3 regions of the Streptomyces sp. Edi2 genome follow, and region 2 is predicted to be linked to each of the others. Evidence: predicted binding sites of a transcription regulator. Region 2 holds the regulator's gene; each other region holds the start of a gene.
What was found. Region 2 encodes HrcA, which represses chaperone genes, less so after heat shock. Its sites were predicted from a motif close to TTNGCACTCNGNNNNNCNGAGTGCNAA; they were not measured.

Region 1 (3,273 bases), 820 kb from region 2:
GGCTGCAGGCGGTCTCCCAGGGCGGCAAGCTGGCCGGCTGGCTGGGGACGGGCGGGTCCACGGGGCGGTGGGGGCACCATCACCGGTGAGGTCCGGGCGAGCCCGGGCCGGGGGCGCTCGGGGTACGCCGGCGCGCCCCCCGGAGTGCGGGAAATGTGCCGCAGATCTCCACGGATCCCAAGGAAATTTACCCGAACCCCAGGCCAATCCCAGGGCTTCCCGCGCGACGGCCTGTAGTATGAAAAGGCAACATCGACGAACCAACTCTGCCTGATGCAGAGCTGGCGCGACCGCTCGGCGGCCGCGGTCCTCCTGCCACACGCAGCCACCCTCTCGGTGCGGACCACGCGGTATCACTCGGTCCTGCGCGAGAGGACAGCTCTCGGCGCGTACCCGTGACGACCTCGCGGGTGGCGCGCTACCAGGCGGCAGAAAGGCCCGGCCGTGGCATCCGCGGTCAAGGATTCCCGTTCCGGATACGGACCACTGCTCCGCACCCCTGGTGCTTGGACATTCCTGCTGCCCGGCTTTCTGGCCCGGCAGCCCTTCGCCATGCTGACGATCGGCATCGTGCTGCTCGTCGAATCGACCACCGGCTCGTACGGCACCGCAGGCGCGGTGTCCGCCGCGACCGGTGTGTCCATGGCCCTGTTCGCCCCGCAGAGCGGCAAGCTGGCCGACCGCTTCGGCCAGCGCGCGGTGCTGATCCCCGGCGTACTCGTGCATGTCGCCGGCGTCGCCGCACTGATCACCCTCGCCCTCGCCCACGCCCCCCTGTGGACGCTGTTCGCGGTGGCCGTCCCCACGGGCGCCTCGACGCCGCAGGTCGGCCCGATGGTGCGGGCCCGCTGGGCCTCCCGGCTCGGCGGCAGCCCGCTGATGCCGACCGCCGCCGCCTTCGAGTCGGTGACCGACGAGTTCACCTTCGTCGTCGGCCCGGTGCTGGCGACCGCGGTGTGCACCGGTATCCACCCGGCGGCCGGCCTGGTCGCCGAGGCCGCGCTGACGCTGGCCGGCGGGCTGCTGTTCGCCTCCCAGCGGCGCAGCCAGCCCCCGGTGCACCGCCCGCAGGCCGGTGACCGGCCGCGCGTCTCGGCGCTGTCGGTGCCCGGCGTGCGCGTCCTGATCGTGGCGTTCCTCGGCATCGGCGCCGTCTTCGGCGGGATGCAGGTCTCGCTGACCGCGTTCACCCAGCACATCGGGCAGCCCGGCATCAACGGCGTGCTCTACGGGATCTTCGCGGGCGGCAACATGCTCGCCGGCATCGCCTGCGGGGCCATCACCTGGAAGGTCAGCCCGCGGCGCCGGCTGCTGGTCGCCTACGGGCTGCTGGCCCTGGCCACCACTCCGTTGTGGGCGGTGACCGCGGTACCGCTGCTCGGCGCGGTCGGCCTGGTCGTCGGCCTGTGCATCGCACCGGCCCTGATCACCGGCTACACGCTGGTCGAGTCGCTGGTGCCGGCCGCCGCCCGGACCGAGGCCTTCACCTGGCTGACCGGCGCGGTCGCGCTGGGCCAGGCGGTCGCGGCCACCTCCGCGGGGCAGCTCGCGGACGGCTTCGGGCCGAGCACCGGATTCCTGGTGCCGCTGGCCGGTACGGCGCTGGCCCTGACGGTGCTGCTGACGCTCCGCGCCCATCTGCTGCCCCGTGCTGCGGCCGAGGCTGCGTGCGCGCCTGTGACCGGAGCGAACCCGCAGGTCACAGCCGTTTCCGGCGACCGGGAACGGGAGCTGGCGCGCGTTTGACGGCCTCTGCCGGAAGTCTGACGGAACGTGGAGTCGGTCACCGTAAGGCGGTCACGGTGGACTGGCGGGCGGGAATACTGCAATATGGAGCGTCGTTAGCACTCATCGAGTGAGAGTGCCAGGAGGAAGACAAGTGCCGACGTACCAGTACCAGTGCACCGAGTGCGGCGAGGGCCTCGAGACGGTGCAGAAGTTCACCGATGACTCGCTCACCGAGTGCCCCGGTTGCCAGGGACGCCTCAAGAAGGTGTTCTCCGCGGTCGGCATCGTCTTCAAGGGCTCCGGTTTCTACCGCAACGACAGCCGCGGCTCGTCGTCCAGCAGCAGCCCCGGGAAGAACGCCTCCACGTCGGGCAACTCGTCCTCGTCGGACTCCTCGGGCTCCTCCGACTCCTCGTCGGGCTCTTCGTCGGGCTCCTCGTCCGGCAGCTCGGACAGCAAGTCCTCGACGCCGGCCGCCGCGTCGTCGTCGTCGGGCAGCACCTCGAGCGCCAGCTCCGCAGCCTGACCCACAGCTCTTCGGGCCCCGCCGTCACCGACGGCGGGGCCCGTCGTCTTGCGCCACGCTCCGCCTGATGTGCACAGGGCCTCGCGTCTTGCTCGTTGCGCTGTCTTCTTGCGTCGTGCTCGGCCTTACGGCGCCTGGCTCGGCCTTACGGCGCCCGGCTCGGTCTTACGGCTTTCTTTCGGCTTCGGCACCCGCCCCTCCCCGGTCTCCGTACCCCGATAGTGTGACCGGCATGGCTGACGCGGAGATTGGTGTAATCGGCGGATCGGGGTTCTACTCCTTCCTCGACGACGTGACCGAGGTCACGGTGGACACCCCCTACGGACGCCCCAGCGACTCGCTGTTCCTGGGAGAGATCGCCGGCCGCCGGGTCGCGTTCCTGCCCCGGCACGGCCGCGGCCACCACCTTCCGCCGCACCGCATCAACTACCGCGCCAACCTCTGGGCCCTGCGCTCGCTCGGTGTGCGCCAGGTCCTCGCCCCGTGCGCGGTCGGCGGTCTGCGCGCCGAATACGGCCCCGGCACGCTCCTGGTCCCCGATCAGCTCGTCGACCGCACCAAGGCCCGCCCCCAGACCTACTTCGACGGCGAACCGCTCCCCGACGGGCAGATCCCCAATGTCGTCCACCTGACCTTCGCCGACCCGTACTGCCCCACGGGACGGCAGGCCTCCCTCAAGGCGGCGCGCGGCCGGGACTGGGAGCCGGTCGACGGCGGGACCCTGGTCGTGATCGAAGGCCCCCGCTTCTCCACCCGCGCAGAATCGCGCTGGCATGCCGCACAGGGCTGGTCGGTGGTCGGCATGACGGGCCACCCCGAAGCCGTCCTGGCCCGCGAACTGAGCCTGTGCTACACCTCCTTGGCGCTGGTCACCGACCTGGACGCGGGCACGGAGACCGGCGACGGCGTGTCCCACGAGGAGGTCTTCCGGGTGTTCGCGGAGAACGTGGGCCGGCTGCGGGAGGTCCTGTTCGACGCGGTCGCCGCCCTCCCGGACACCGCTGGCCGCGCCTGCCTGT
Region 2 (3,273 bases):
CCCCGGCCGCCGCCCCGCAGATGGGTCACACCGCGCTGGTGCAGCGGAATCGACTGGCCGGACTGGGTACCGGGCCGGACATCGATCTCCTCCACCCCGTCCAGCGTCTCCAGCGGGCACTTCGTGCCCAGCGCCGCCGCCGTCATCGGGATGGTGACCGTGCAGTGCAGATCGTCGCCGCGCCGCTGGAAGACCGAGTGCGCCACCTCGTGGATCTCCACATAGAGATCACCGGCGGGGCCGCCGCCCGGACCGACCTCGCCCTCGCCCGCAAGCTGGATGCGGGTGCCGTTGTCGACACCGGCCGGGATCTTGACGGTGAGCGTGCGGCGCGAGCGGATCCGGCCGTCGCCGGCGCACTCGTGGCACGGCGTCGGCACGACCGTGCCGAAGCCCTGGCACTGCGGGCACGGCCTGGACGTCATGACCTGGCCGAGGAAGGACCGGGTGACCTGGGAGACCTCACCGCGGCCGCGGCACATGTCACAGGTCTGCGCCGAGGTGCCGGGAGCCGCGCCCTCACCGCTGCAGGTCGTACAGACGACGGCGGTGTCGACCTGGATGTCCTTGGTGGTGCCGAAGGCGGCTTCGTTCAGCTCGATGTCGAGCCGGATCATGGCGTCCTGGCCACGGCGGGTGCGCGAGCGCGGTCCGCGCTGCGACGCGGTGCCGAAGAAGGCGTCCATGATGTCGGAGAAGTTGCCGAAGCCCGCGCCGAAGCCGCCCGCGCCCTGGCCGCCGCCGGCCTGCGAGAGGGGGTCCCCGCCGAGGTCGTAGACCTGCTTCTTCTGCGGGTCCGACAGCACCTCGTAAGCGGCGTTGATCTCCTTGAACCGCTCCTGGGTCTTCGGATCCGGGTTCACGTCCGGGTGCAGCTCACGCGCCAGCCGGCGGAAGGCCTTCTTGATCTGGTCCTGCGAGGCGTCGCGTCCGATACCGAGGACCGAGTAGTAATCCGTGGCCACTTACGACTCCGCGAGGATTTGTCCGACGTAACGTGCCACTGCGCGTACCGCTCCCATCGTTCCGGGGTAGTCCATGCGGGTCGGTCCGACCACGCCGAGTTTGGCGACTGCCTCGTCGCCCGAACCGTAGCCGACCGTGACGACCGATGTGGACGCCAGGCCTTCATGGGCATTCTCATGCCCGATACGTACGGTCATGCCCGAGTCCTTGGCTTCCCCGAGCAGCTTGAGCATCACCACATGCTCCTCAAGGGCCTCCAGCACCGGCCGGATGGTCAAGGGGAAATCGTGTCCGAAGCGCGTGAGATTGGCGGTACCGCCGATCATCAGCCGCTCTTCGGTCTCTTCCACCAGAGTTTCCAGCAACACCGACAGCACTGTCGAGACCGTGCCGCGGTCGTCCTGCTCGAAGGACTCCGGAAGATCCTGCACCAACTGCGGCACATCCGCGAACCGGCGACCGACGACCCGGCTGTTGAGCCGGGCCCGCAGATCCGCCAGGGAGGCTTCGCCGAACGGTGCCTGGCAGTCGATGAGCCGCTGCTCGACCCGGCCGGTGTCCGTGATCAGTACGAGCATCAGCCGGGCCGGGGCCAGGGCCAGCAGCTCGACATGCCGGACCGTGGACCGGGTCAGGGACGGATACTGCACGACGGCGACCTGCCGGGTCAGCTGCGCCAGCAGCCGGACCGTGCGGCCCACCACGTCGTCGAGGTCGACGGCGCCGTCCAGGAAGTTCTGGATCGCCCGCCGCTCCGGGCTGGACAGCGGCTTGACGCCGGCCAGCTTGTCGACGAACAGGCGGTAGCCCTTGTCGGTCGGGATCCGCCCGGCGCTGGTGTGCGGCTGGGCGATGAACCCCTCGTCCTCCAGGGCCGCCATGTCGTTGCGGATGGTGGCCGGGGAGACCCCGAGCCGGTGGCGTTCGGTGAGCGCCTTGGAGCCGACCGGCTCCTCCGTCCCGACGTAGTCCTGGACGATGGCGCGCAGCACCTCCAGCCTGCGTTCACTGAGCATCCCGCGCACCTCCAGTCCGGCCGTCCGCCGCTTCGTCTTCCCTGGCACTCACACGGGCCGAGTGCCAGACCTTGGGCCAGTGTACGGCCGGGTAGCACGGGTGCGGCAAGGGCGGGCGCGCGGAGTACCCGCCCGATGACCGGGATCGGCCGATCTGTCGGGCAACGCTATCGCGATGGCGCTAGCGTCTCGGTATGCGTACTGCTTGGGAAGAGGCCGGTTGGGAACGACTCGGTGACGGCGTCGCCAGGCGCCGGATGCCGGGCTGGGACGAGACGATCGGGGTGATCGCGGGGAGCACCGGGGTCATGATCGTCGACACCGGCGCGACCCTGCGCGACGGCGCGGATCTGCGCCGGACGATCCGCGGTGTGCTGGGCCGGGAAGTGACGCATATCGCGCTCACCCACCCCCACTTCGATCATGTGCTGGGCACGGCCGCCTTCGCGGGCGTCGAGGTGTTCGGCGCGGCCGGCCTGGGCGAGCTGCTGCGCCGGGGCAAGGACGAGCTGCGGCACGACGCGATCCGGCAGGGCGTCGCGCGGGACGCCGCCGCGGAGGCCGCCGATCTGCTCGTCGCCCCGCACCACCATGTGCACGGCCAGCTGACCGTCGAGCTGGGCGACCGGCAGGTGCTGCTCGCCAACGTCGGCCCCGGGCACACCGCCCACGATCTGGCCGTCCTGGTACCGGGCCGGCGCGGGGAGCCGGAGATCGTCTTCTGCGGCGATCTGGTCGAGGAGTCCGGCGAGCCCCAGGCGGGCCCCGACGCGCTGCCCCAGCAGTGGCCCGGCGCGCTGGACCGGCTGCAGGCCCTCGGCGGCGAGGACGCACGGTACGTTCCCGGCCATGGCGCCGTGGTGGACGCCCGGTTCGTCCGTGCCCAACGCGACGCCCTGGCGGCCCGCTTCGGCGTCGCGCCTTCCTGACCCCGCCCGCCGACCTCACGAGACAGGCCCCCATGCACAGCAAGCACTACGGCCCCGACCTCACCCCACCGTGGAAGAAGCAGCGGCCCGCCCCCGAGGTGCCGGCCGAGCCCGATCTGGTCGTCGAAGAGGTCGCCTCGGGCTTCTGCGGCGCCGTGATCCGCTGCGAGAAGACGGCGCAGGGGCCGACGGTCACCCTGGAGGACCGCTTCGGCAAGCACCGGGTCTTTCCCATGGAGCCGCGCGGCTTCCTCCTGGAGGGGCGGGTGGTCACCCTCGTACGCCCCCAGGAGAGGCCGGCGGCCACCGCTCCGGCGCGTACGGCATCGGGATCACTCGCCGTGCCCGGCGCCCGCGCACGG
Region 3 (3,273 bases), 1.0 Mb from region 2:
CTGGCCGAGGCCGCTGCCCGAGATGCCGCCGCTGCCGAAGCTGAACAGCGCCTGCGCGGCCTGGTCGGAGATCAGCCCCGGCGGTCGCTGTTTCTCCGGCAGGAAGATGTCCATCGGGTGCAGCCAGGCCATGATCCGGCCCTTGACGTGCGGTTCCGTGGAGCCGACGACCGTGGCGCCGACCGCGGCCATGGCGAGGCCGCAGAGCACCCAACTGGTGCGCTCGGTCGCCATGTACAGCATGATCACGAAGACGCCGAAGAAGATCAGCGACGTGCCCAGGTCCCGTTCGAAGACCAGCACCAGCAGGCTGATCACCCAGATGGTGAAGATCGGTGCGAGCTGCCGCCCCGGGGGCAGTTGGACGCCCAGGACGCGGCGTCCGGCCAGTGCCAGGGCATCGCGGTTGACGGTCAGGTAGCCCGCGAAGAACACCGCGATCATGATCTTCACGAACTCGCCGGGCTGCAGTGACAGCGGCCCGAGCAGGATCCAGCGCTTGGCGCCGTACATGTCGGCACCGAAGAAGGCCGGGGCCATCAGCAGCACCAGCGCGACCACCATCGTCAGATAGATGTAGCGCTGCAGGATGCGGTGGTCGCGCAGCACCAGCAGGATCGCGATGCAGACCGCCACCCCGATCACCGTCCACACCAGCTGCCCGCTCGCCGCCTCGGCGATCTTCAGCCGGGGCGTCTGCGCATAGGTGACGTCCAGGCGGTGCAGCAGCACCAGGCCGAGCCCGGTCAGCAGCGTCGCCAGCGGCAGGATCAGCGGATCGGCGCGGGGCGCGAAGCGGCGCAGGACCAGGTGCGGGACCAGCGCCACGAAGAACATGCTGATGGCGAAGCCGGCCAGCCCGCCGGGCAGCCGGCCGGTCATCGACAGGCCGGTGGAGGCGTACCCGAAGTCCGCGATCAGGACGGCGAGGGCGAGCAGCCATGCCTCGGTCCGCCGGCGGTCCGGTGCCTGGGCCAGCGCGGCGAACGTCATAGTGCGCTCGGCGTCGCTCTCCCGCTGCCGGGCCGCCCGGGGAACGCTGGTCTGTCCACGCACGGGTCTCCTCCGCCACTGATCGTCGAGGCCGCGGGCCGGCCGGGATGTGCCCGGTTCGTCGGCCCGGCAGTCGGGGAGGTAGACGAGGCAGCCCATGGCGTGGTTGCGAGGGAAGGGAAGGTGTGTCCGATTTGATGGGAAGGCGCCCGTCGTCCGGCTTCTGTCCCGTCCCCGTCTCGTCCCGGCCCCGTCCTGGTCTCGCCCTCAGCCCGTCCCGACCCGTCCCGCCCCCCGTTCCGGCCGGGGGCTGATCGGGGCCTGGCCCCGCCGTGGAAGGTGCGGGCCGGCGGGTTGCGGCCCGCGCCGGCCGCGGCCCGGGGCGGCCGGTCAACCCGAGCGGAGACAAGCGCACCCCGCCGCGCTGGCACTCCGCTTGACCGAGTGCTAACCGCGTCATAGTCTCAGCGTTGGCACTCTCCAGTGGGGAGTGCCAGACACACAGCGACGGGCAGGTCCGGCACCCGCGACGACGGATCGACCTGGTCGCCACCTCAGACAGTTAACCCCGTGAGATCTCCGAAGGGGGAGGTCGGATCGTGACGACCACCAGCTCCAAGGTTGCCATCAAGCCGCTTGAGGACCGCATTGTGGTCCAGCCGCTCGACGCCGAGCAGACCACGGCCTCGGGCCTGGTCATTCCGGACACTGCCAAGGAGAAGCCCCAGGAGGGCGTCGTCCTGGCCGTGGGCCCGGGCCGTGTCGAGGACGGCAAGCGCGTCGAGCTCGACGTCAACGTCGGCGACGTCGTGCTCTACAGCAAGTACGGCGGCACCGAGGTGAAGTACAACAACGAGGACTACCTCGTTCTCTCGGCTCGCGACGTGCTCGCGATCGTCGAGAAGTAAGTCACCCAGTTTTGCCGTGATCTGCGCCCCTGGTTCCCGCGTCTAATCAACCCGGGGCAGGGGCGCAGTTCGTTTGAGCGACAGCGGTCCCCACGTCGTGGCCGAGGATCGCAATGAGAGGACTTGAAGCAACCCATGGCGAAGATCCTGAAGTTCGACGAGGACGCCCGTCGCGCCCTTGAGCGCGGCGTCAACAAGCTTGCCGACACGGTCAAGGTGACGATCGGCCCCAAGGGCCGCAACGTCGTCATCGACAAGAAGTTCGGCGCGCCCACGATCACCAACGACGGTGTCACCATCGCGCGTGAGGTCGAGGTCGACGACCCGTACGAGAACCTGGGTGCCCAGCTCGTCAAGGAGGTGGCGACCAAGACCAACGACATCGCGGGTGACGGCACCACCACCGCCACTGTGCTGGCCCAGGCGCTGGTCCGCGAGGGTCTGCGCAACGTCGCCGCCGGCGCCTCCCCGGCCGCCCTGAAGAAGGGCATCGACGCCGCCGTCAAGGCCGTCTCCGACGAGCTTCTGGCGACCGCCCGTCCGATCGACGACAAGACCGACATCGCCGCCGTGGCCGGTCTGTCCGCGCAGGACAAGCAGGTCGGCGAGCTCATCGCCGAGGCGATGGACAAGGTCGGCAAGGACGGTGTCATCACCGTCGAGGAGTCCAACACCTTCGGTCTGGAGCTCGACTTCACCGAGGGCATGGCCTTCGACAAGGGCTACCTCTCGCCGTACATGGTCACCGACCAGGAGCGGATGGAGGCCGTCCTCGAGGACCCGTACATCCTGATCCACCAGGGCAAGATCGGCTCGATCCAGGACCTGCTGCCGCTGCTGGAGAAGGTCATCCAGGCCGGCGCCTCCAAGCCGCTGCTGATCATCGCTGAGGACGTCGAGGGCGAGGCCCTGTCGACCCTGGTCGTCAACAAGATCCGTGGCACCTTCAACGCCGTGGCCGTCAAGGCCCCCGGCTTCGGTGACCGCCGCAAGGCCATGCTCGGCGACATCGCCACCCTCACCGGTGCGACCGTCATCGCCGAGGAGGTCGGCCTCAAGCTCGACCAGGCCGGTCTGGACGTGCTCGGCACCGCCCGCCGGGTGACCGTCACCAAGGACGACACCATCATCGTCGACGGTGGCGGCAAGTCCGAGGACGTCACCGGTCGCGTGGCGCAGATCAAGGCCGAGATCGAGTCCACCGACTCGGACTGGGACCGCGAGAAGCTCCAGGAGCGCCTGGCCAAGCTCGCCGGTGGCGTGTGCGTCATCCGCGTGGGTGCGGCCACCGAGGTCGAGCTCAAGGAGAAGAAGCACCGTCTGGAGGACGCCATCTCCGCGACCCGCGCCGCGGTCGAGGAGGGCATCGTCT

Region 1: the regulator HrcA is predicted to act here: its motif matches at 1,842-1,868, upstream of ABR737_RS19455 (FmdB family zinc ribbon protein).
Region 3: the regulator HrcA is predicted to act here: its motif matches at 1,418-1,444, upstream of groES (co-chaperone GroES).

The regions. Positions count from the first base shown of each region.
Region 1 covers NZ_JBEJGX010000003.1:3,679,331-3,682,603, forward strand. The annotation lists gene ABR737_RS19445 (potassium/proton antiporter) at 1-89, shown strand, start outside; gene ABR737_RS19450 (MFS transporter) at 445-1,746, shown strand; gene ABR737_RS19455 (FmdB family zinc ribbon protein) at 1,880-2,254, shown strand; gene ABR737_RS19460 (S-methyl-5'-thioadenosine phosphorylase) at 2,487-3,273, shown strand, end outside.
Region 2 covers NZ_JBEJGX010000003.1:2,858,814-2,862,086, forward strand. The annotation lists gene dnaJ (molecular chaperone DnaJ) at 1-965, opposite strand, end outside; gene hrcA (heat-inducible transcriptional repressor HrcA) at 966-1,982, opposite strand; gene ABR737_RS16110 (MBL fold metallo-hydrolase) at 2,177-2,911, shown strand; gene ABR737_RS16115 (DUF3097 domain-containing protein) at 2,944-3,273, shown strand, end outside.
Region 3 covers NZ_JBEJGX010000003.1:3,875,014-3,878,286, reverse strand. The annotation lists gene ABR737_RS20280 (FtsW/RodA/SpoVE family cell cycle protein) at 1-993, opposite strand, end outside; gene groES (co-chaperone GroES) at 1,593-1,901, shown strand; gene groL (chaperonin GroEL) at 2,037-3,273, shown strand, end outside.